Regions from separate parts of the Bacillus sp. FJAT-42376 genome, predicted to be linked through region 2. Evidence: riboswitches for the same ligand, from Rfam matches in the RefSeq annotation. Region 2 holds a riboswitch; each other region holds the start of a gene.

Region 1 (8,610 bases), 1.7 Mb from region 2:
ACCGGCTGACTTCTTCGTCCGCCGCACAGGCGCTGTCTACTTTAACATTGACTGGGTTCGGAGCTACAAAGAACCTGTCATAGATTACATGGCCAGCCGCCTCAGCTGGACGGATGAACAGAAACGAATCTATACCGAGCAATTGAACGAGCAAATCGATTTTGCGGTCGTGCCGCTCGCTGAATAATTTTGACTGCCCCGATGACCCGGGGCGGTTTTTTTTTGTGTATATAAGGGTATGGTATGGGGTTGAACCGGTTTACGGGCACCATCCGGAAGACTGAGGTCCAAACAAAGCTGTGTTCGGGAAAGATTTAGTCCGAATTGATGTCGCCTAAGGGCGATTCGACACAGCCTGACAAAGTTCGGCCCGGAGGACACGGACCATGGCCCCACACCAGGCAAAACCCGCCCCCATCCCTGCTTTTATGATAAAATAATCAAGAACATGCGGCTCTTTTTCGTGCGAAACAGCAGGAGAGCGCGGCATGGATGGAGAAACCGTATAGAAGGATAAAACTTAGCACTTCAGGAGGTAAACGATGAACTGGACACAAAGCTATGAGCGCTGGAAAAACCAAACCAATCTTGACCCTGAACTATTGGATCTGCTTGTCAGTTTCAAAGATGATGAAAAACAGCTGGAGGATTGCTTCTACAAGGATCTGGAGTTTGGTACAGGCGGTATGCGCGGAGAAATCGGACCGGGCACAAACCGAATGAACATTTATACAGTTCGAAAAGCTTCCGAAGGCTTGGCAAAATACATAGAATCTTTCGGTGAGGAAGCGAAAAAGAGAGGCGTGGCAATCGCATACGATTCCCGTCATAAATCTCCTGAGTTTGCGATGGAAGCAGCGAAAACGCTTGCGACACATGGCATTCAAACATACGTATTTGATGAGCTTCGCCCGACCCCTGAGCTTAGCTTCGCGGTTCGCGAGCTGAATGCTTTTTCAGGAATCGTTTTAACGGCAAGCCACAACCCGCCTGAATACAACGGCTACAAAGTATACGGCGAAGACGGCGGCCAGCTTCCGCCTGCTGCGGCAGACGAAGTAATCGCAAAAGTTAATGAGCTTGAGGACGAGCTGTCCATAGAAGTGAAGGATGAATCAAGTCTGAAAGAAGCAGGCCTTATTAAAATCATCGGGGAAGAAATCGATGTAAAATATACAGAGAAATTGACCTCCATTTCGGTGAACCCGGACCTGTCCAAGGAAGTTGACGTGAAGGTTGTATTCACACCGCTTCACGGAACAGCAAACAAACCGGTAAGACGGGGCTTGGCGGCATTAGGCTACGAGAACGTTACAATTGTAAAAGAGCAGGAGCTTCCTGACCCTGATTTTTCAACCGTGAAATCTCCCAATCCTGAAGAGCATGCCGCGTTTGAACTGGCCATTCGGGATGGCGAAGCAGCCGGGGCAGATATCCTCATTGCAACCGATCCGGATGCAGACCGTCTAGGAATTGCAGTGAAAAACGAAGAAGACGAATATGTGGTTCTCACAGGGAACCAAACAGGCGCAATCCTTCTTCACTACTTGCTGTCTGAGAAAAAAGCAAAGGGCATCCTTCCGGAAAACGGCATTGTCCTGAAGACCATCGTGACGTCTGAAATCGGACGGGAAGTGGCTTCTTCTTTCGGACTGGAAACATTGGATACCCTCACCGGCTTCAAATTCATCGGGGAAAAAATCCGCGAATACGAAGAGTCTGGAGAGTATACCTTCCAATTCGGATATGAAGAAAGCTACGGCTATTTAATCGGCGATTTTGCCCGTGATAAAGATGCGATTCAGGCCGCCTTGCTCGCAGTGGAAGTATGTGCCTTCTATAAAAAGAAAGGCATGACCCTTTATCAGGGATTGCTTGAAATTTTCGCGCAGTACGGCTACTTCAAAGAAGGATTAAAATCATTGACGCTGAAAGGCAAAGAAGGCGCTGAGCAAATCCAGGACATCCTTGCTGCCTTCCGTTCCAACCCGCCAGCTGAAATCGCCGGCAAAAAAGTAACCATTATCGAGGATTACAAAACCAGCGAAAGACAGCGGAACGATTCCGGCGAAAAAGAACAAATCGATCTTCCAAAATCCAATGTGCTGAAATATTTCCTCGAAGACGGCACGTGGTTCTGCCTGCGTCCATCCGGAACAGAACCAAAAATCAAATTCTACTTCGCCGTTAAAGGCACGTCCCTCGAAGACGCCGAACAGCGCCTTGCGCACGTAGAACAATCCGTTATGGAAACGGTAGAAGAGATCATTGGAAACAAGGCAGGAAAATAATCGGGTATACAAAAACGCTTGGATCTGATCCAAGCGTTTTTTTTGTGGGGTGATCGTTCTGTTGTTGTGGCTTGCTGTGGCGGGGAGGCAGTCAGGATTCACTCCAGTAATGCCGTGGCGGGGGTCAGTCCCCACATTCATCACCGCAGCAGGGGACAGAGACTAAGTCCGATGAGCCCTTATGCAGCAAGGGATTGGGAGATAGGTGCCGGAGCTTTCGTACGGTAAAATGTAAGGGGACTGGCACGGTGCCAGTCCCCACATTCATCACCGCAGCGGGGGACAGAGGCAAAGTCCGATGATCCCTTGTGCAGCAAGGGTTTGCAGGAGAGGTACCAGAGCTTTAGTACGGTGAAATAGCAGGGGACAGGCACCGCCAGCTGAAAAAAGCGAGCCGCCACCCGCCACCCGCCCAAAACGAGCCATCAGCCGCACCCACTCCAAAGTCCACCGTCCCATTCCGCCCCAACCGCGTTTTTATTCCCCTTGAGAAGAACAGGCAGACGCAGACTCCATGAGCCGCTCCAAATCCTGATCCATGATAAACATTTCGATGCGTTCGCCGGTTTTTGTGCTGATATCGCTATGGCTGGACAGAACTTTGCAGCCGGTCAGTCCTTCAATGATTTCTTCGTATTTTTCGCTGTACATTTCCCTCAGCAGCTGTCTCATGTGCTTGACGAGTTTTCGGCCGTCATCCCGTTCGACCAGGTGCTTCTCTTCAACCGTCATGACTCCTTTGAATCGGGTAATGACCATGTCCCTCATGATATACGTTTTGGCTTCTTGAGGACCTCTGCCGATCAGCTCGCGCTGAAATTTGATTAATGCTTCGCTTACGTCTGCTTCCAGTTTCTTTTTCGTTGTATAAGGCAAACCCATGTCCTCCATAACCCGTTTGATTTCCAGCTAATCTTAATCAGGAGGAAAAAGTTTGTCAACAGGAGAAAAATGGAGAAATAATGTGAAAAGTTTATCCTGGGTTGCGATATTAATGAATAAAGGCAAAATATAAGGAAATATGAATGGATATGATGATTAACCAGGTATTTACTTTGCTGTTCAGCAGGATTAAAATAAATCTCGTAAGAAACAATTAAAGACGGCTTAGTCCCTGTCACACAGGGAACGGAGGAACCAATTTTTTGGGGTTAATTCTGCAGCAGCAGAAAGGATGAGAAACTCTTTCGCCATCCTACCCGTCAGCTAACTTCGTCGGCTAAAGCGAAGGAGGTCCATGACCGCCTTAAGTAAGGTGTTTTTTTATGGAGTTTTTTAATAAACTCTGCAAAAAAAACCTTCATTCCGCTGGTCTTTTTATTTTGCTTACAAACTGAACATGTGAATGGATAAGTGAAAAAGTCTGGGAGACTGGACGTAAAGGAAGCTTCTGGCTTGCTGGACGTAACGTAGACCAATGAGTGCTTTTTCTCCGAATCAACAAATCTTTGCTTGGCCCTGCCCATCAGGTGCCGGAGCTTTCTTAAGATTTGCCCGGGGAAGGAGTAAGCATTGGTCTATTTTTTGTTTTCGGGACTGCTCCATCCCCTGGAGGGAGCACTCAGGAGAACAATCGGCGGAGGCAGCCGCCTTCCTGCTTATCATTCATTGAACTCAATTTGGGAGGTCGCGTATGGACATTGCAGCGATAGGGATCGCCGTTATATGCTTCGGTCTGTTTTACGGATTTATCGTATTTTGTGAAAAAGTCATAAAAGAATAGGAGTGGCGGAATGATCTTTTTACTGATTCTCGTACTTGGTTTGTCAGCCTACTTAATTGATGCCCTTATTCATCCTGAAAAATATTAATTCGAATGCCGGAGGAGAAAATCATGGATTTTGTTCAAATAGGAGTTGTCCTGCTGCTTGTCGTGCTGCTGGCTATTCCGATGGGGAAATATATTGCACGCGCCTTTTCGCTGGAAGAGACGAAGCTGGACCGGGTGTTCGGCTTTGAGAAAATCATCTATAAGTTATCAGGAATAAAGCTTTCATCGATGACCTGGAAGCAATATGCGCTAGCCGCTTTGCTTTCCAACATCGCGATGTTTGCCATCACCTATCTCGTTGTCAGACTGCAGCATGTTCTGCCGGGAAACCCGAGCGGAATTGCCGCAATGGACCCGTTTTTATCCTTTAATACGATTTCGAGCTTCTTAACGAATACGAACCTTCAGCATTACAGCGGCGAGTCGGGATTATCCTATCTGTCCCAGATGATGGTCATCATGTATTTAATGTTTACGACGCCTGCAACCGGGCTTGCCATCTGTATTGCCTTTTTTAGAGGCCTGACCGGGCAAAAGAGCATGGGGAACTTTTATGTGGACCTCGTGCGTGCCCATACCCGGATCCTTATTCCGCTTTCCATCGTGGTGGGTCTTGTTTTAGTCAGCCAGGGTGTTCCGCAGACATTTAGCGGTACAGTAAACGCTGAAACCCTTGAAGGAGCACAGCAGCAAATTGCCCGCGGGCCGGTTGCGGCACTTGAATCCATTAAGCACTTGGGTACTAACGGCGGAGGATTTTTCGGAGTCAACTCGGCCCATCCTTTTGAAAATCCTAATCCATTTACAAACGTATTGGAAATTCTTTCAATGTTCCTGATTCCCGCATCGCTGCCGTTTGCTTTTGGGCACATGGCGAAAAGCCGCAAGCAGGGGTGGATCCTGTTTGGCTCCATGGGCATCATTTTCCTTGCCTTCCTGGCTACTGCCTATTTTGCTGAAAGCAACGGAAACCCGGCGCTTGCAAACATCGGACTTTCCCAGGAAAACGGAAGTATGGAGGGGAAAGAGGTCCGGTTTGGAATTGCCCAAAGTGCCTTGTTTACAACGGTCACAACGGCGGCTACAACAGGAACCGTCAACAATATGCATGATACGCTGACGCCGCTTGGCGGAATGGTTCCGCTCGGATTGATGATGCTGAACAACATCTTCGGCGGTGACGGTGTCGGTACGATCAATATTCTGATGTATGCGATTCTCGGTGTTTTCCTCGCTGGCCTGATGGTCGGAAGAACGCCGGAATTCCTTGGAAGAAAAATTGAAGCAAAAGAAATGAAGCTGATCGCGATTACGATTCTTGTTCATCCGCTGATCATTCTTGTTCCTTCGGCCATCGCGCTGGCTACTGAAATGGGCTCATCCGCGATTTCCAACTCCGGTTTCCACGGCATTTCACAGGTTGTGTATGAATTCACTTCATCTGCTGCGAACAATGGATCCGGATTTGAGGGCCTTGGCGATAATACACCGTTCTGGAATATCTCCACAGGGATTGTGATGCTGCTTGGACGCTACTTATCCATTATCGCTATGCTTGCTGCGGCCGGGTCGCTTCTCAGCAAAAAGCCGGTGCCTGAAACACTTGGAACATTTAAAACCGATAATTTGACGTTTATGACGATTCTGGTATTCACCGTTATTGTGGTTGGAGCCCTTACATTCTTCCCTGTGCTCGCACTGGGACCGATTGCAGAATGGCTGACGATTGCGAACTAATACAAAGAGAAGAGAAGGAGCAAGATCATGAATACGAAGCGGAAAGCGACGATGACAAATGATATTGTCAAACAGGCTTCAATTGATGCCTTTAAAAAATTAAATCCCATGACGATGGCGAAAAACCCAGTTATGTTCGTAGTGGAAATCGGGTTTATAGTCACCCTTATCCTCACTTTGGCTCCAAGCCTGTTCGGTCCTGGGGAAGGTGCCGGGTATAACGGGATTGTCAGCATCATCCTGTTTATCACCATCCTTTTTGCTAACTTTGCTGAAGCATTAGCGGAAGGCCGGGGAAAGGCGCAGGCCGATTCCCTGAAAAAAACGAAGCAGGATACGAAAGCAAAGCTTCTTCAGAAGGATGGTTCCTATAAGGTTGTCAGCTCGACGGATTTACGGAAAGGCGACCTTGTCCTGGTGGAAGCGAATGAACTGATTCCAAGTGACGGAGAAATCATAGAAGGGGTTTCAGCGATTGATGAATCCGCCATTACCGGTGAGTCAGCGCCTGTCATTAAAGAGTCGGGCGGTGATTTCAGCTCGGTGACGGGCGGAACAAAGGTTATCAGTGATGCGATTAAGATCAGAATTACGACGGATCCCGGGGAATCCTTCCTTGACCGGATGATTGGCCTGGTCGAAGGGGCGAAACGCCAAAAAACACCGAATGAAATTGCGCTGAATACCTTACTTGTCAGCTTAACCCTGATTTTCCTGATTGTTTGCGCGACACTGCTTCCCATCTCGTCTTATGTGGACGCTGCAGTTCCAATCGCGACGCTTGTCGCTTTGCTAGTCTGTCTCATTCCAACGACGATCGGCGGCTTGCTTTCCGCGATCGGGATTGCCGGAATGGACCGTGTCACACAGTTTAATGTCATTGCAATGTCAGGGAAAGCCGTTGAGGCTGCAGGGGACATCAACACCATTATCCTCGATAAAACCGGAACGATTACACACGGAAACCGGATGGCTGCTGACTTTGTAGCCGTTGGGGGGACAAGTAAAACCGAACTGAACAGAGTCGCGATGGAAACCTCTCTTTTCGATGAAACACCGGAAGGCCGCTCCGTGATCGAGCTTGCGAGAAAGCAGGGAGCGGCGGAAGAGAAACGCGATGGCGCTGAAGGGGTCGAGTTTAAAGCGGAAACCCGGATGAGCGGAACGGATTTTGCCGGCGGCCGAAGGGTGAGAAAAGGGGCCGTTGATGCGATTAAGGAATATGTAAAGGAACAGGGCGGAACGATTCCTTCCGATCTTGATGATCAGACGACGATGATTGCAACAGAGGGCGGCACTCCGCTTGCCGTGGCAGACGGAAATCGTATCCTCGGCTTAATTTATTTGAAAGATACCGTGAAACCAGGGATGAGAGAACGCTTTGATGAGCTCCGCAGAATGGGGATAAAAACGGTTATGTGTACAGGGGATAACCCGCTGACAGCCGCGACCATTGCCCGCGAAGCAGGAGTAGATGACTTCATTGCCGAAGCAAAGCCTGAGGATAAAATTGCGGTCATCAAAAAAGAACAAGCGGAAGGAAAACTGGTCGCCATGACCGGGGATGGAACGAATGACGCGCCAGCCCTTGCTCAGGCAGACGTTGGTCTTGCGATGAACAGCGGAACCATTGCTGCAAAGGAAGCAGCCAATATGGTGGACCTAGACTCGGATCCTACGAAAATCATTGAAGTGGTGGCAATCGGCAAACAGCTGCTCATGACCCGTGGAGCACTGACCACTTTCAGTATTGCCAATGACATAGCGAAATATTTTGCTATTATCCCTGCGATGTTTATGCTTGCGATTCCAGAGATGCAGGCGCTGAACATCATGCAGCTTGATTCGCCGCAAAGCGCCATTTTATCAGCTCTGATTTTTAACGCGATTATTATACCGATGCTGATTCCGCTTGCGATGAAAGGCGTTAAATACATTCCGATGAGCGCAACGAAGCTATTGAACCGCAACCTCTTTATTTATGGATTTGGCGGTGTCGTCGCTCCGTTTGTTGGAATTAAACTCATTGATATGATTCTATCTGTATTTTAAATCGAGAGAAAAGGTGAAAATTATGCTTAAAAATTTACGAATTGCCCTAGTGCTTCTTGTCATCTGCGGAATCGTCTATCCCCTTCTTATGACAGGCATTGCACAAGCGGTCATGCCCGCAAAAGCGGATGGAAGTCTGATTGAAAAAGACGGAAAGGTGATCGGCTCTGAGCTGATCGGCCAGACATTTAAAGATCCTTCCTACTTTACCGGGCGTATTTCTTCTATTGAAAACAATGCAGCAGGTTCCGGATCCGGAAACTACGCACCATCCAATGAGGAGATGATTGAGCGGACGAAAAAAGATATCGCAGCGTTCCTGAAGGCGAATCCGGATGTGAAGAAAAGCGACATTCCGGCGGACCTGCTGACCAACTCCGGCTCCGGTCTGGACCCGCACATCTCACCGATGGCTGCAGAAATTCAGATTCCGAGAATCTCCAAGCTTCGCAATCTCGATGAAAACGAGCTGAAGGAAATGGTGAAAAAACATACAGAAGGCCGTCAGTTTGGATTGTTCGGAGAGCCGAGAGTCAATGTTCTGGAACTGAACATGGAACTTAGCAAGGAAAAGTAATGAATAAGGGGGGCGGAAGCGATGGCTGACCAATTTAGACGAAAATCACCTGAGGAACTGCTGGACTCCATTTCCAAGCTCCATCGCGGCCGTCTGAAAATTATTTTAGGAGCGGTCAGCGGTGCGGGAAAAACGTATCATATGCTGCTCGAAGGCCATTCTTTAAAGAAAAAAGGGCTGGA
Region 2 (4,502 bases):
AGATAAATTCCTTGAATTCCCTTTAATTGAGTGAACCGTCAGATTTTTCTTAGAATTAACTTGGAATTCTTAAGGAAATCGCCTATAATTTAGGCAAGAGTGACAAACTGTAACACAAAGGGGTTTTATAGATGGGCAGTTTGGGGTTTGGAGAAATTTTACTGATTTTAGTAGTGGCGCTGCTGCTATTTGGTCCGAAAAAGCTGCCGGAGCTTGGTAAGGCGGCAGGAAGGACCCTGCGCGAGTTTAAAAATGCTACACGGGGTATGATGGACGAAGATGATGAGAAGGCAGCCAAAAAAACAGAAGAACGGGCGCGGCCATAAATTCAGCAGCTTGCATATGCAGGCTGTTTTTTTGCACGCTGCTTTTATTTTTTCTTTCCGCCCGGGACCTTTTCTTCCACCCGGTTATCTTAAACATTCCCGAATAGGGCTTGGTCTAGCGCCGGGATTTCCCACTGTGCTGCCCATCCGCTTCTGCAAACAAAAACAGGGAGACGCTGTCGTCACCCTGTTTTTGAGAGCCTCCAGACAGCCCCATTCTTATTGCTGTTTTTTAGCAGTATCCATTACTTCCTTTGGAACAGACAAGCTGTTTAATTCGTTGAATTTGTCATACGTCCCATTCATTGACTGGTTCATCGTGACTGTTTTTCCATCCAGATTCGTGGTCATATTCAGATCAACCACGGATGCTTTTTGCAGAAACGTTTTTTTATCAATGGTGTAAGACATTTTTAAGCCGGTAATTTTGACGGATTCACTATTTGTTCCGAGAGCCGCCGCCGCTTCGTTGACCATATCGCTATATAGACTTAAGACTTCCTCTTTTGCTCCATCTATGGAAATAATATATTCATTCTCGTTTTCGGTCATATTCAGATCCTTAGCCACTTCTTTTAAAGACATAAGTTCATCTGTCGGCTTAGGCTGGCCTGTCATTAAGGAGCCAGGTGAATCCTGCATCATCCAGCCCGCCCCGTTTTCAGACGTGTAAGTAGCGTCTTCGGTCATATATGTTTCTGACTTAATCGTCTGGCCGTTTGATTTAAAGGTATCTGTTGAATGCATGACAAAAGGCTCGTAATTGCTTTCAGTCATTAATGTACCGGTTACATCCAATTTTGTTTCGCCATCATCAATTTTCTGATTGACGTTCATCGCACTAGAATAGCTTTTAACCTCATCATAAGCGGCAATGGATTTTTCCAATACTTGATCCGCATCCAATTTTTCATCCTTTGCCTCTGTGGCGGCAGGCGCCTCGTCCTCGGCCTCTTTGCTTTCAGCTTCCTTATTTTCAGTTGCCTCTGATTTGCTGCCTTCTTCCGTTTCAGCCCCTTCAGTCTTCTCTGACTTCTCGCTGCCTTGGGTTCCGCAGCCGAATAAAGCAAGGGAAAGCACCATGAATAGACCTAATAATTTTGCCGTTGTTCTCAATCATTCCACTCTCCAATTCAGTTTTTAAAAAAATCAATTCACTAGAATTTTCTTACCCTAACAAATAATGGATGAAACTACCGGAAGTCCCGGATTTATGATAAAAAATTCTATTAATGGGGAATATGCCAGTAAAAAGGCTCATGATTTAGGAAAAAATTAATAATTGCAAAATAACAAACGATTTGTATATAATGAAAATACAAGTCCATATAAGCGCTTAATCCCAATAGGGAGCGGGGGAACCATACAGTGCAGCGGCACTAGGGGTGAATCCTTTTTAAAGGTAGGACATTTCTCTTCGTCCGAATCCGACAGCTAACCTCGTAAGCGAGAAGAGATTCTTAACAGGAAAATCCTGTTTTTAGGCATTGTGACCTTATAGGCCGTGAGAGAACTCTTCTCACGGCTTTTTTGCGCGCTTTCCTATTTAATAGACATCTGCATCATTGGATGACGGCAAAAGCTGATTTAGAGCATGCGTTTGCTGTTAACTTATTTTGGGAAAAGATAGGGAGCTATAATAAATTCAAACTATTCGAACAACAGGAGGTAATCTATGAAACTGGCTACTAAAATTATTATTGGTTTAATCGCAGGTGGAATTGTCGGAATTATCTTGAATATTACATCCCCCGAATTGTTCAAGCAGCTGGATCTGTATCTTTTTACTCCGCTTGGCAAAATCTTTCTTAATTTAATCAATATGCTCGTCGTGCCAATCGTCTTTTTCTCTATTACATTAGGAGTGGCCGGATTGGGTGACCCGAAAAAGCTGGGAAGAATCGGGGGTAAGACCATTGCTTATTTCCTGTCTACTACTGCGATCGCAATCGTTATCGGTCTTGTACTTGCATTGGTTATTCAGCCGGGAAATGTGGGAGAGTTTAATACACAAAACGCTGAGTATAAGGCAGAGAAGGCTCCTTCTGTAGCTGATACCCTGCTAAACATTTTCCCTAAGAACCCGATTGAGGCCATGGCAAGCGGTGATATGCTTCAAATTATTGCTTTCTCCGTCTTTGTAGGATTTGGAATTGCCATGCTTGGCGAAAAAACGGCTGCTCTAAAGAAAGTGCTGGAGCAGGGAAATGATTTAATGATGTACCTTGTAGGCATTGTTATGAAGTTCGCTCCATACGGAACATTCGGATTAATTGCGACTGCAGTTGGAAGCCAGGGGTTTGATGCAATTAAAGCGATGGGGCTATATTTCATCGTTGTCGTCCTGGCCCTTGTCATTCATGCGTTCCTCACGTATGGCTCAAGCATTATGTTTTTAGCTAAAAAGAGTCCGATTTGGTTCTTTAAGGGATTCTCTCCGGCTATGACCGTTGGATTTAGTACTTCGAGCAGTAATGCGACTCTGCCGGTGTCAATGGAGACAGCGCAAAAAAATCTGGGGGTTCCGAAACAGATCAGCGGCTTTGTCCAGCCGCTTGGCGCAACAATTAATATGGATGGCACAGCGATTATGCAAGGGGTAGCCACTGTATTTATTGCCCAGGTATACGGGCAAAACCTTACCCTCACCCAGCTGCTGACCGTTGTGCTCACAGCCGTGCTTGCGAGTATTGGGACAGCAGGTGTTCCGGGAGTAGGTTTGATTATGCTTGCTCTTGTTTTAAACTCAGTCAACTTGCCGGTAGAGGGAATTGCCCTGATTCTTGGGATCGACCGTCTTTTGGATATGGCACGTACAACCGTTAACATTACTGGTGATGCTGCTTGTGCTGTTATTGTAGCCGAGTCCGAGAAAAAGAATGGAAGCCTGCCTCCAGATCAAAAAATGGCAGGAAGTATGTAATAGATAGTGAAAATGCCTGCAGTTTAATCCGCTGCAGGCACTTTTATTTTGGTTTTAAAGTTTCGCAATAAATGGTTGAATACTTGTCTGCTAACGACGTATAGTAGACTATAGGTCGTTGAGGACAAAGGAGTTCGTTATGAAAGATTTCATTTTTACGATATTGCAGGCATTGGCTGATTTAGGTTATTTCGGAATTGCTATTGGATTAATGATTGAAATCATCCCCAGTGAAATTGTTCTTGGATATGGAGGATATTTAATTTCATTGGATCGAATAGGATTTGCAGGTGCACTGGCAGCGGGCGTAATTGGCGGAACGCTTGCTCAGCTTTTTCTGTACTGGCTTGGCTATTATGGAGGGCGGCCGCTTCTCGAGAAATACGGAAAGTATCTTTTGATTAAGAAAAAGCATCTTGATTTATCTGAACAGTGGTTTGAGAAATATGGAACAGGGGTTATTTTTTCAGCGCGCTTTATTCCCGTTGTAAGGCATGCTATTTCTATTCCTGCAGGGATTGCTAAAATGCCGGCATGGAAGTTTACCCTTTTTACTGTCGCCGCTATTATTCCATGGACAGTCCTTTTTCTCTATCTTGGAATACAGCTCGGCAGCAACTGGATGCACATCAAAGAAGTTGCCCAGCCTTATATGATTCCGCTCATCATCATTTTCATTCTGGTGATAGCAGTTTATCTCTTCGCGAAGAGTTCAAAGAAAAGGAAAACGGTTTAGAGGCTGAGACATAACTAAAATTGTTGTCCTTATAACCGAATATTTCTTTTGAAAAAGCACTGTTAAACTTGGCTGTTGATTTCCGCAGCAGTCGTTCGCTTTCCGCGGGGCGGGCGGTGAGCCTCCTCCTGGCTTCGCCACTGCGGGGTCTCACCTGTCCCGCTGCTCCCGCAGGAGTTTCACGCCTTCCGCTCCAATCAACAGGTGTTAAAAATCAATAACATGCTTTAACTTAGTCTTTTAATAAACATGAAAAACAGTAAAACCGAACGATTACGAAGCTCTATACAAGAGTTTCAAATTATAGTTCGGTTTTTTTATTAGCCGTAAACCATTTGTCCCAGCCTCTTTTTTTCGTTGTAAATGAAAGATAAATGAAGATAATTAGAGCCTGGTTAAGTATTTATAGGGTTAAGGAGTGTAAACAGGGGAAAATAACAGGAGAAGGGCAAAAAAACTTCTTTTTTCCTCTTTACTATAAACCGCAACAGGAGTAAGATACATCCGTAATCACGTA
Region 3 (8,610 bases), 2.0 Mb from region 2:
TTTATATGTCTTTAAAGGAACATGGCAGGGAAGAGGAATATGTAAAATGGAACGGCCGCTGTCACTTTGCTGCCAATGCGGTTCTCGGACTTTCTGGTATAGCGGGGGGCTATCTGGCGTATTACACATCCTATGAAATTCCTTATTGGCTATCATTGCTCGGCTTCCCGATATGTCTTTATTTTGCCCTCACCCTGGAGGAACCAGAAAAAGGATTATCAGAAAAAAAGGATCAGAAAAAGATACGGAGTCAGCTTAAAGCGGGCATTGTCTATGCATTCACAAGCAGAAGATTGCTTGTCATAATTTTGGCAAGCGGCATTTCCGGATCGGTTCTGCACAGTGAGCTGCACGAGATGAGTATGCTTGTTTATCCGGAAATCGGGATTGCGGTTTTGTACTTTGGATACATCAGCTTTTTGATTACCGGTTCAAGTGCTGCGGCAAATCTCCTAAGTGAGAAGTATGAAAGCCGGGGATGGGGGCTAAAACCGGCATTTGCTGCTGCGGCAGCGGCCATTTTCCTTTTTGGCTTTGTTCAGCATTGGAGTGCTGTTCTGTATGTCATTGCCGCTATCGCAGTCTTGGAAATGATCAGCCCTATCCTCTCAGCCCGGCTGCAGGAAAAGGCATCCGATGAATGGCGGGTTACCGTGACATCGATAGAGGCATTCACAGGCAATCTGCTGAGCATCGTGATTGGAATGGGCTTTGGCTATGCGGCAGACCTGTACGGTGTTCAGCTGGCCTTCCAGCTTTTGTCCTGTATTCTCCTTGTGCTGCTCCTATTTAGGCTGAATCCTGAATAGCTTGCTCTCAGTGTCCTGTAAAAAAACCTGCTTCAAAACAGAACCCCGGAAAGCTCTCAGCCTTCCGGGGAATCCTCTTCCATCATTTCTCTCAGACATTGAACTTCCAATCATTCAGACTCCTCATTTTGATCTCCTGGCAATCTCCTCCGCCACATTCATCCCGCTGATTGTCACCATCGGTGATCCGCCACCCGGATGCGTGCTTCCTCCTGCGAAGGAGAGGTTCTGTATATCGGCAGGGAAATTACTTGGCCTCATAAAGGCATCCCATTTTTTATTGGCAGAAATGCCGTATAAGGCCCCACGGTACGCTCCGAACGTATCCTGAATATCAAGCGGTGTGAAGATCCGCTCCTCTCTGATTCTGCCGGTAAGAGAAAGTCCATGGTCCTCCAATTTTTTATAAATAATAGCTTTATAGCTTTGCGGCGACACTTGAAGCCTTCCATCCTCTGTGAGAGGCGGGGCATTCACCAGGATGAACAGATTGCTTCCGTCCGGGGCCTGTGATGGGTCCGTATAAGCGGAGTTGCTGATATAGATGGTTGGATCGCTGCTATAGGCCTGTCTTTTGAAAAGCTCATCAAATTCACTGCGGTAATCGTTTGAGAAAAAGACATTATGGTGGCCCAGCTGGTCAAATTTCCCTTCGGCGCCGGCCGTTATGACAAAAGCAGAGATCGAAGGTGCATACCCGTTTCTTTTTTTATCCGTAAAATGAGGCCTGTCTGATTCTGCGACAAGCTCCGGGAACGCCTTCAGCAGATCCGCGTTCAAGATCACCTCGTCGGCAGTCAGCTCCTGTCCGTTTTCAAGCAGAACCGTGTTGATTCGTTTGTTGGAAACCTGCAGCTCCTGAACCTTCGTGTTCATGATAAACTGGACACCCATTTCCTGGGCAATTTTATAAAAGGACTCTGCAATCTTCGTATTTCCGCCTTTCACATAATACACACCCTGTACAAGCTCCAAATAGGCAATCATCGCAAAGGTTGCGGGAGATTGATAGGGAGAGGAGCCGATATAGGTAGCGTATCGGTTGAATGCCTGAATCACCTGTTCATTCCCGAAGTATTTTCTGAAAAAATGATCCATGGTCTCCAGCGGACGGACGCGCATAAATGCATAGCTGAGACTTGGAGAGGCGTAATCCATCACGCTTTTAAACATTCTCGGGAAAAAGTGTGCTTCTGATAATCGGTACAATCTTGAAATCTCTTCAAGGAACCGCCCGTAGTTCTTATGTCCCTTTGGATCCAGGTCCTTCAGCTGCCGTTTCATCGCCTCTTTATCACTGCTCAGGAAAAAACGGGTCCCATCCGGAAAGTAATTGACCGTATGCTGTTCAAGCTTGACCATTTCCAGAAAGTCTTCCATCTTTTTTCTGGCATGCCGGAATACTTGTTCAAACACCTGAGGCATGGTAATCGTATTCGGCCCGAAATCGAACTGGTACGATCCGAGCATGACTGGCATTAATTTTCCGCCGGAATGGCTGTTTTTTTCCGCCACCGTTACGTCCCAGCCTTTGCTTGCAAGGGTAATGGCTGCAGACAATCCGCCAAGCCCGGCTCCAACGACAACCGCCTTTTTCATCGTATTCCTCCTTTCTTATAGAACATTTCGGAAATCTCCTGTCTTTCCGGAAATCACCTTGGCCCGGAGTCCGTCGAGCTGAACGGTAAAAAGCTCCTCCAGCCTATATGTCTTTTCTTTCCGGCTTCCTGTAAGGCTTGAATAGGCCAAAGGCTCGCCAATCTGTATGTATAGCTCCTGTTTTTTCTCAGCTCCGAATGAATAATAGAGGGCAATCGGCAGAATAGGAGTATCCGGACTTTTTTCAGCGATGGCGATAATCCCGGATAAAAACCCAAGCGGCCTCTGTTCCAGGTGCTTTTCATCCCCCTGTGGAAAAATGGCGGCACTTTTCCCCTCATTCAGCAGCGTTCCTGCGTATTGGACCGAATGAATGATTTCCCGAGGATGATCACGGTTCACCGAAAAAGCTCCCATTTTTCTGAAATAAGGGAAATCCTTTAAGCCTTTTTCATGCATCATGACATGGAAATCGTGTTTCAGCACCGTCCGGTTCAGATAGTGCAAAACAAGGCCGTCCCACCAGGAGCTGTGGTTGGAGCACCACAATGCATGATCAGGGAGGGCTGAAGGAGCCATTATGAAAATCCCTCTGAAATGCTGCTTAAACAGCCTGTTCACATATTTGGAAAAACCAAAATCAAACCACTTGCTTTTGCTGGCTTCGATCATGTGAACCCCTCTTTACAGATAAAATATAGACAGACAGGACAGCAGCGGCAGGGATTACAGTGAACGCAACCGCAAGCCATAGGAAATGAATCGCTGCGAGCAGGACAAACATGAAGAGCACTAAAAAGTAAACAAGAACAATCCTGTTTTGCCAGAGCGGGACCTGTTTGAATGTCTTTTTCCCAGCCAGCTGAATGATCATATGCAGGACAAATGCGGTAATAAACCATCCTGAAAAATTCGAAAAGGGGATATTGTAATAGAAGCTGTCCGCTGTCCACACCCAATAGTTTTTCACTTCATATGCGACCGGATCAATAATCAAATCAATCATAACAGCAAGTAGAGCGCCGATGGCACTGAAGATGACCGCAGGTGCCTCAGGCAAAACCGCTTTTAACAGGGCATGGGATCCCGCTATTATCATCAGCCAGGCAAACCCAATCGCAATGGGAACGCTCATCAGCTGCGGGCCGAAGTCTCTCGTATAATAATAATCTCCAAACAAAATGCCATACTCCACACCCAAATGCTCAGCGAATATGGAGAGGAAGATGACCGAGAGCGATAAGGCCGTTCCAAGTGCCTTTCCGTATGTATGATAAAAATAAACGCCGCCTAAAAGACCGGCTACCATGAGAAAGACGACATTAGCCCATTCCAGCCAGACAGGCAGAATGTCAAATCCAAGCAATATAACACCGCAGCCGTACCAAATAAGAAAAAATACGTAAAGCCAATGATCCGCTTTCAAATTCTTCACCTCTTTACCGTCATTATAGGCAAAGGAGGACAGACAGCACAAGAAATGAGCGGTTAACGACCTTGGTTTTTGTAACTTTTTCCATTCGCGGCCGACTATTAGACGAAGGCAATGCTTCCTGACGGAGTATTTACTAACAAAGAAAAAGGGTGTGTGAATGAGTGAAACCGAACAAAATGATGGCCTTATTTTTGCTCTTAGTATTGGCTCTTTCCGCTTGTTCAAAAGAGGAAATCTCAGTGACAGCTTCTGCAGAAAGCAAGATCCCCTCGCAAATCGGAGCTCCCGGCAAAGAAAATGAATACTTTGTGTGGCCCGGCAACATTCACAAGCAAACAGAATACGGTCCGCATACAGGAAAGTATTTTAAAAGAAGGGGAGGCTTCCATTTTGACACCTCGGAATACATCCTGCCGCCCCAATCGCCTGTACAGTCCGTGCTAAAAGTCGCTTCCGCTGAGAAAACAATCCGGTATCAGCTGACGGAACGAGACCGGAATTACAAAAAAGTGAAGCTGATCGCGGAGAAAACAGGAAAAATGGAAAACTTCTCTGCTGTTTTGCCAGATAAAGAAAATGCGCTGTATTTGATTAGCATCGAAATTTTGGGGGAAGACGGTCAAGTCGAGGATACGGATGTTGAACTCATTTATGTGCCAACAGCGGAAATCAATGCAAAGGTGTCATTGAATAAAAAGCAGATCACGAAATCGGATACCATCCAATTGAAACTTGAAAATTTCGGTCCTCAGGAATTGTCAACGGGAGAAGGGTACCTGTTTGAAAAGTGGACGGGAGGAAAATGGGAACTGGCAAATCCGGATATGACGTTTAATGCTATAGGAATCAGTGTGCTTCCGGGGAAATCCCAAACCGTAACGCTGAATACAGCGAATTTGAGTTCGGGAAAATATAGAGTTGTTAAAGACGTTCGTAATGTTTTAAACATGGAGACAGACCTCGCGGCGGAATTTGAGATCAAGTAGTCACCAGTTCGATTAGACTGTGCAAAACGAAGCTGCCCCGCCATTCAGAGCCGGCCAGTGTGCGAAGGCAATCCTTCCTGACGGAGTATTTACTAACAAAGAAAAAGGGTGAGTGAATAGGTGAAACCGAAAAAAATGATGGCCGTATTTCTGCTCTTAGTATTGGCTCTTTCCGCTTGTTCAAAAGAGGAAATCCCAGTGACAGCTTCTGCAGCAAGCAAGATCCCCTCGCAAATCGGAACTCCCAGCAAAAAAAATGAATACTTTGTGTGGCCCCACAACATTCACAAGCAAACAGAATACGGTCCGCATACAGGAAAGTATTTTAAAAGAAGGGGAGGCTTCCACTTTGAGACCTCGCAATACATCCTGCCCCCAAAATCGCCTGTACAGTCCGTGCTAAAAGTCGCTTCCGCTGAGAAAACAATCCGGTATCAGCTGACGGAACGAGACCGGAATTACAAAAAAGTGAAGCTGATTGCCGAGAAAACAGGAAAAATGGCAAGCTTCTCTGCCGTTCTGCCCGACAAAGAAAATGCGCTGTATTTGATTAGCATAGAAATTTTGGGGGAAGACGGACAAGTCGAGGATACGGGTGTTGAACTCATTTATGTGCCAACAGCGGAAATCAATGCAAAGGTGTCATTGAATAAAAAGCAGATCACGAAATCGGATACCATCCAATTGAAACTTGAAAACTACGGTCCTGAAGCATTGTTTACGGGAGAAGGATACCGTTTTGAAAAATGGACGGGAGGAAAGTGGGAACAGGCCAGTCCCGATATGTCGATTAGAGATATAGGAATCAATGTTCTCCCCGGAAAATCCCAGATCATTACGCTGAATACTTCAGAATTGAGTTCGGGAAAATACAGAGTTGTAAAAGACGTTCAGAACATTTTAGACATGAAGGCGGACCTCGCAGCGGAATTTGAAATCAAGTAGTCTGGAAAGCCAGAAAAAGAGCATCTTTTCCGATGCTCTTTTTCATTGGTCCGCTTTTAGGGGCTCTTCATTTTCCTCAACGGTTTGCACGCCGTATAAATCTGAAATCTCTTTTTCTACCGCATCCAGAAATTCATCCGAAAGCAATGGCTTTTTTTCTTTGTTCATACGCTTCCTCCAATCATTTTTCCTATCGTGTATTCTTTCCGTTTTGCCATCAAAATATCTCATTTCTCTTCAGCTGAAAAAGCCGTAAAATTTTTGTTTACTTTTCCTAAATACGGGAGTATGATAATCAACGGTTTCATATTTCTAAACCGCTTAAACCATCATGGTACGGGGGACCCGTTTAATGGATAATCGTTATCCGAGGGGTGAATCCTTTAAAAAGGTAGGGCTACTCAATGGTCCGAATCCGGCAGCTAACCTCGTAAGCGTTATATGAGAAGGAAGGTGGAGCTTGTGAGACAGGAACATCCATGTCTGCAGGTCTGTTTTTAATGGCTTGCGGACATTTTTAATGGCTGAAAATCGTTTTTAGCAAAAATGGGCATCATAAGTTTAATTCTATATGGCGGTGAAAAGTTTGATTTCTTCAATAAAACGGTTACTAATCGGAAGGCCTTTAAAATCAGGGGAGCTTGGGGAACAGAAACTCAATAAGAAAAAGGCGCTCGCCATTCTGTCATCTGATGCATTATCTTCCGTTGCCTATGGTCCGGAACAAATTCTGATTGTGCTGATCACCATCAGTGCAGCTGCGTTCTGGTATTCCATTCCGATTGCATTAGGGGTTTTAGTCCTGCTGGCGGCATTGATCCTATCCTACCGTCAGATTATTTTTGCCTATCCCCACGGAGGAGGCGCCTATGTTGTTTCCAAAAACAATTTAGGAGTAAATCCCGGTCTGATTGCCGGCGGTTCCCTGCTGGTGGACTACATTCTGACTGTAGCAGTGAGTGTTTCTGCAGGAACGGATGCGATTACGTCCGCGTTTCCTGCTTTGCATGATTATAACGTGGAAATTGCGATTGTCTTTGTCATCTTGCTTACAATTTTAAATTTAAGAGGAGTAACGGAGTCTGCTTCTGTATTAGCCTATCCGGTCTACTTATTCGTTCTTGCTTTATTTATTATGATTGGAGCAGGCTTATATCATATTATAACAGGTCAGGTCCCGGCTGACGCACATACACCGATCGGCACACCGGTTGCAGGACTCAGTCTGTTTATTCTGTTAAGAGCTTTTGCATCAGGAAGCTCCGCTTTGACAGGGGTCGAGGCGATATCCAATGCAATTCCGAACTTTAAAAATCCGGCTCCGAACAATGCCGCGAAAACCCTTGTTGCGATGGGTACACTTCTTGCAATTTTGTTTACTGGAATTGTTTATCTTGCTTATTATTACGGAATTGTGCCCGCTGCAGAAGTAACGGTTGTTTCGCAAATTGCCGAGGAAACATTCGGCCGGAACTTTATGTATTACTTTATTCAAGGGACAACGGCCTTGATCTTAATTTTGGCAGCGAACACAGGTTATACCGCCTTCCCGCTCCTTGCCGTCAATCTCGCTAAGGATAAATTCATTCCAAGAATGTTTACGGTAAGAGGAGACCGCTTAGGCTACTCAAATGGAATCATCATCCTTTCTGTTTTTTCCATTATCCTGATTATCGCATTCAAAGGCCAGACAGAGCACCTCATCCCTCTATATGCCGTTGGAGTATTTATTCCGTTCACGCTTTCCCAGACAGGGATGATGGTGAAATGGCTGAAGGAAAAACCGGCCGGCTGGATCCCGAAGTTTATTATCAATACAGCGGGAGCGGTCATTTGCTTCCTTGTTACGCTGATTTTCTTCCTGACAAAATTTACACAGGTATGGTCGATTCTAATCTTCCTGCCGATTATCATTATCCTGTTTCACCAGATTCGCAAGCATTACGAAGCAGTGGGCGACCAATTAAGGATTACAACGTGCGAGCGCGCAATCCCAATCGAAGGAAACGTCATCGTCGTTCCGGTTGCCGGAATTACCCATGTTGTGGAGAATTCTTTAAACTATGCCAAATCCCTTTCTCCGGACCAGATTATTGCGGTGTATATCGCATTTGAGCGCGAAGATGAGCGCAAATTTGAAGAGAAATGGAAAAAGTGGCAGCCCGATGTTAGGCTCGTCACCCTGCAGTCCCATTACCGCAGCATCATCAATCCGCTTACCAAGTTTGTCGATACAGTCGAGAAAAAAGCGAGTGAATCCAACTATAAAGTAACAGTGGTCATTCCGCAGTTTATTCCGAAAAAGGGCTGGCACAATATACTCCATAACCAGTCCAGTCTGCTGATCCGTGCATTCTTGCTGTATCGGAGAAATGTAATCATTACGACAGTACCGTACCATTTGAAAAAATAACACGGAAAGAGGCCGATTAGGAAAGGCGGATCAGAGGCCAGCAGGGCCCTGGTCAGTTCTGCGCTGCGAGTCGGGTTCTTAGCAGAACTTCTTTAAATGATAATAAATAATAAGGCTTCAAATAGGATGAAATCGAAACGATTTCATCCTATTTTTTTTCTCCTGAAAAAAGCTGGTAAGCGTCATTTCCTTATTGTGGTATGGTATTCCCAGAGAGCGGACAGGAGGAAAAAAGAATGAGTACCTTTATTTATATGGTCAGACACGGTGAATCACCGAAGGAAGGAAAGGAAAGAACAAGAGCATTGACCGAAAAAGGGTATGCAGATGTGGAACGGGTAACGGAGATTCTGAAAGATGAGAAGATTGATGCAGTGGTATCGAGTCCGTATATACGGTCCATATTAACCGTTGAAAAATTAG

What was found. Region 2 has a riboswitch for cyclic di-AMP ahead of CEF21_RS19305 (dicarboxylate/amino acid:cation symporter). Riboswitches for the same ligand answer to the same signal wherever they lie in the genome.
Region 1: it holds a riboswitch for cyclic di-AMP, as region 2 does, so the genes downstream of both, CEF21_RS21875 (potassium-transporting ATPase subunit F) here and CEF21_RS19305 (dicarboxylate/amino acid:cation symporter) in region 2, are expected to answer to the same signal.
Region 3: it holds a riboswitch for cyclic di-AMP, as region 2 does, so the genes downstream of both, CEF21_RS08245 (APC family permease) here and CEF21_RS19305 (dicarboxylate/amino acid:cation symporter) in region 2, are expected to answer to the same signal.

Annotation. Positions count from the first base shown of each region.
Region 1 covers NZ_CP033906.1:1,305,409-1,314,018, forward strand. The annotation lists gene CEF21_RS06645 (glycerol-3-phosphate dehydrogenase/oxidase) at 1-187, shown strand, start outside; gene CEF21_RS06650 (phospho-sugar mutase) at 543-2,291, shown strand; gene CEF21_RS06655 (Na-translocating system protein MpsC family protein) at 2,769-3,173, opposite strand; cyclic di-AMP (ydaO/yuaA leader) riboswitch at 3,386-3,527, shown strand; gene CEF21_RS21875 (potassium-transporting ATPase subunit F) at 4,025-4,102, shown strand; gene kdpA (potassium-transporting ATPase subunit KdpA) at 4,126-5,799, shown strand; gene kdpB (potassium-transporting ATPase subunit KdpB) at 5,827-7,851, shown strand; gene kdpC (potassium-transporting ATPase subunit KdpC) at 7,874-8,428, shown strand; gene CEF21_RS21700 (universal stress protein) at 8,450-8,610, shown strand, end outside.
Region 2 covers NZ_CP033906.1:3,826,535-3,831,036, reverse strand. The annotation lists gene CEF21_RS19315 (twin-arginine translocase TatA/TatE family subunit) at 132-326, shown strand; gene CEF21_RS19310 (DUF6612 family protein) at 546-1,442, opposite strand; cyclic di-AMP (ydaO/yuaA leader) riboswitch at 1,650-1,789, shown strand; gene CEF21_RS19305 (dicarboxylate/amino acid:cation symporter) at 2,002-3,249, shown strand; gene uptA (undecaprenyl phosphate transporter UptA) at 3,389-3,985, shown strand.
Region 3 covers NZ_CP033906.1:1,618,657-1,627,266, forward strand. The annotation lists gene CEF21_RS08210 (MFS transporter) at 1-809, shown strand, start outside; gene CEF21_RS08215 (phytoene desaturase family protein) at 933-2,408, opposite strand; gene CEF21_RS08220 (lysophospholipid acyltransferase family protein) at 2,424-3,080, opposite strand; gene CEF21_RS08225 (carotenoid biosynthesis protein) at 3,049-3,834, opposite strand; gene CEF21_RS08230 (immunoglobulin-like domain-containing protein) at 4,005-4,829, shown strand; gene CEF21_RS08235 (immunoglobulin-like domain-containing protein) at 4,950-5,774, shown strand; gene CEF21_RS08240 (hypothetical protein) at 5,817-5,942, opposite strand; cyclic di-AMP (ydaO/yuaA leader) riboswitch at 6,083-6,227, shown strand; gene CEF21_RS08245 (APC family permease) at 6,361-8,187, shown strand; gene CEF21_RS08250 (histidine phosphatase family protein) at 8,424-8,610, shown strand, end outside.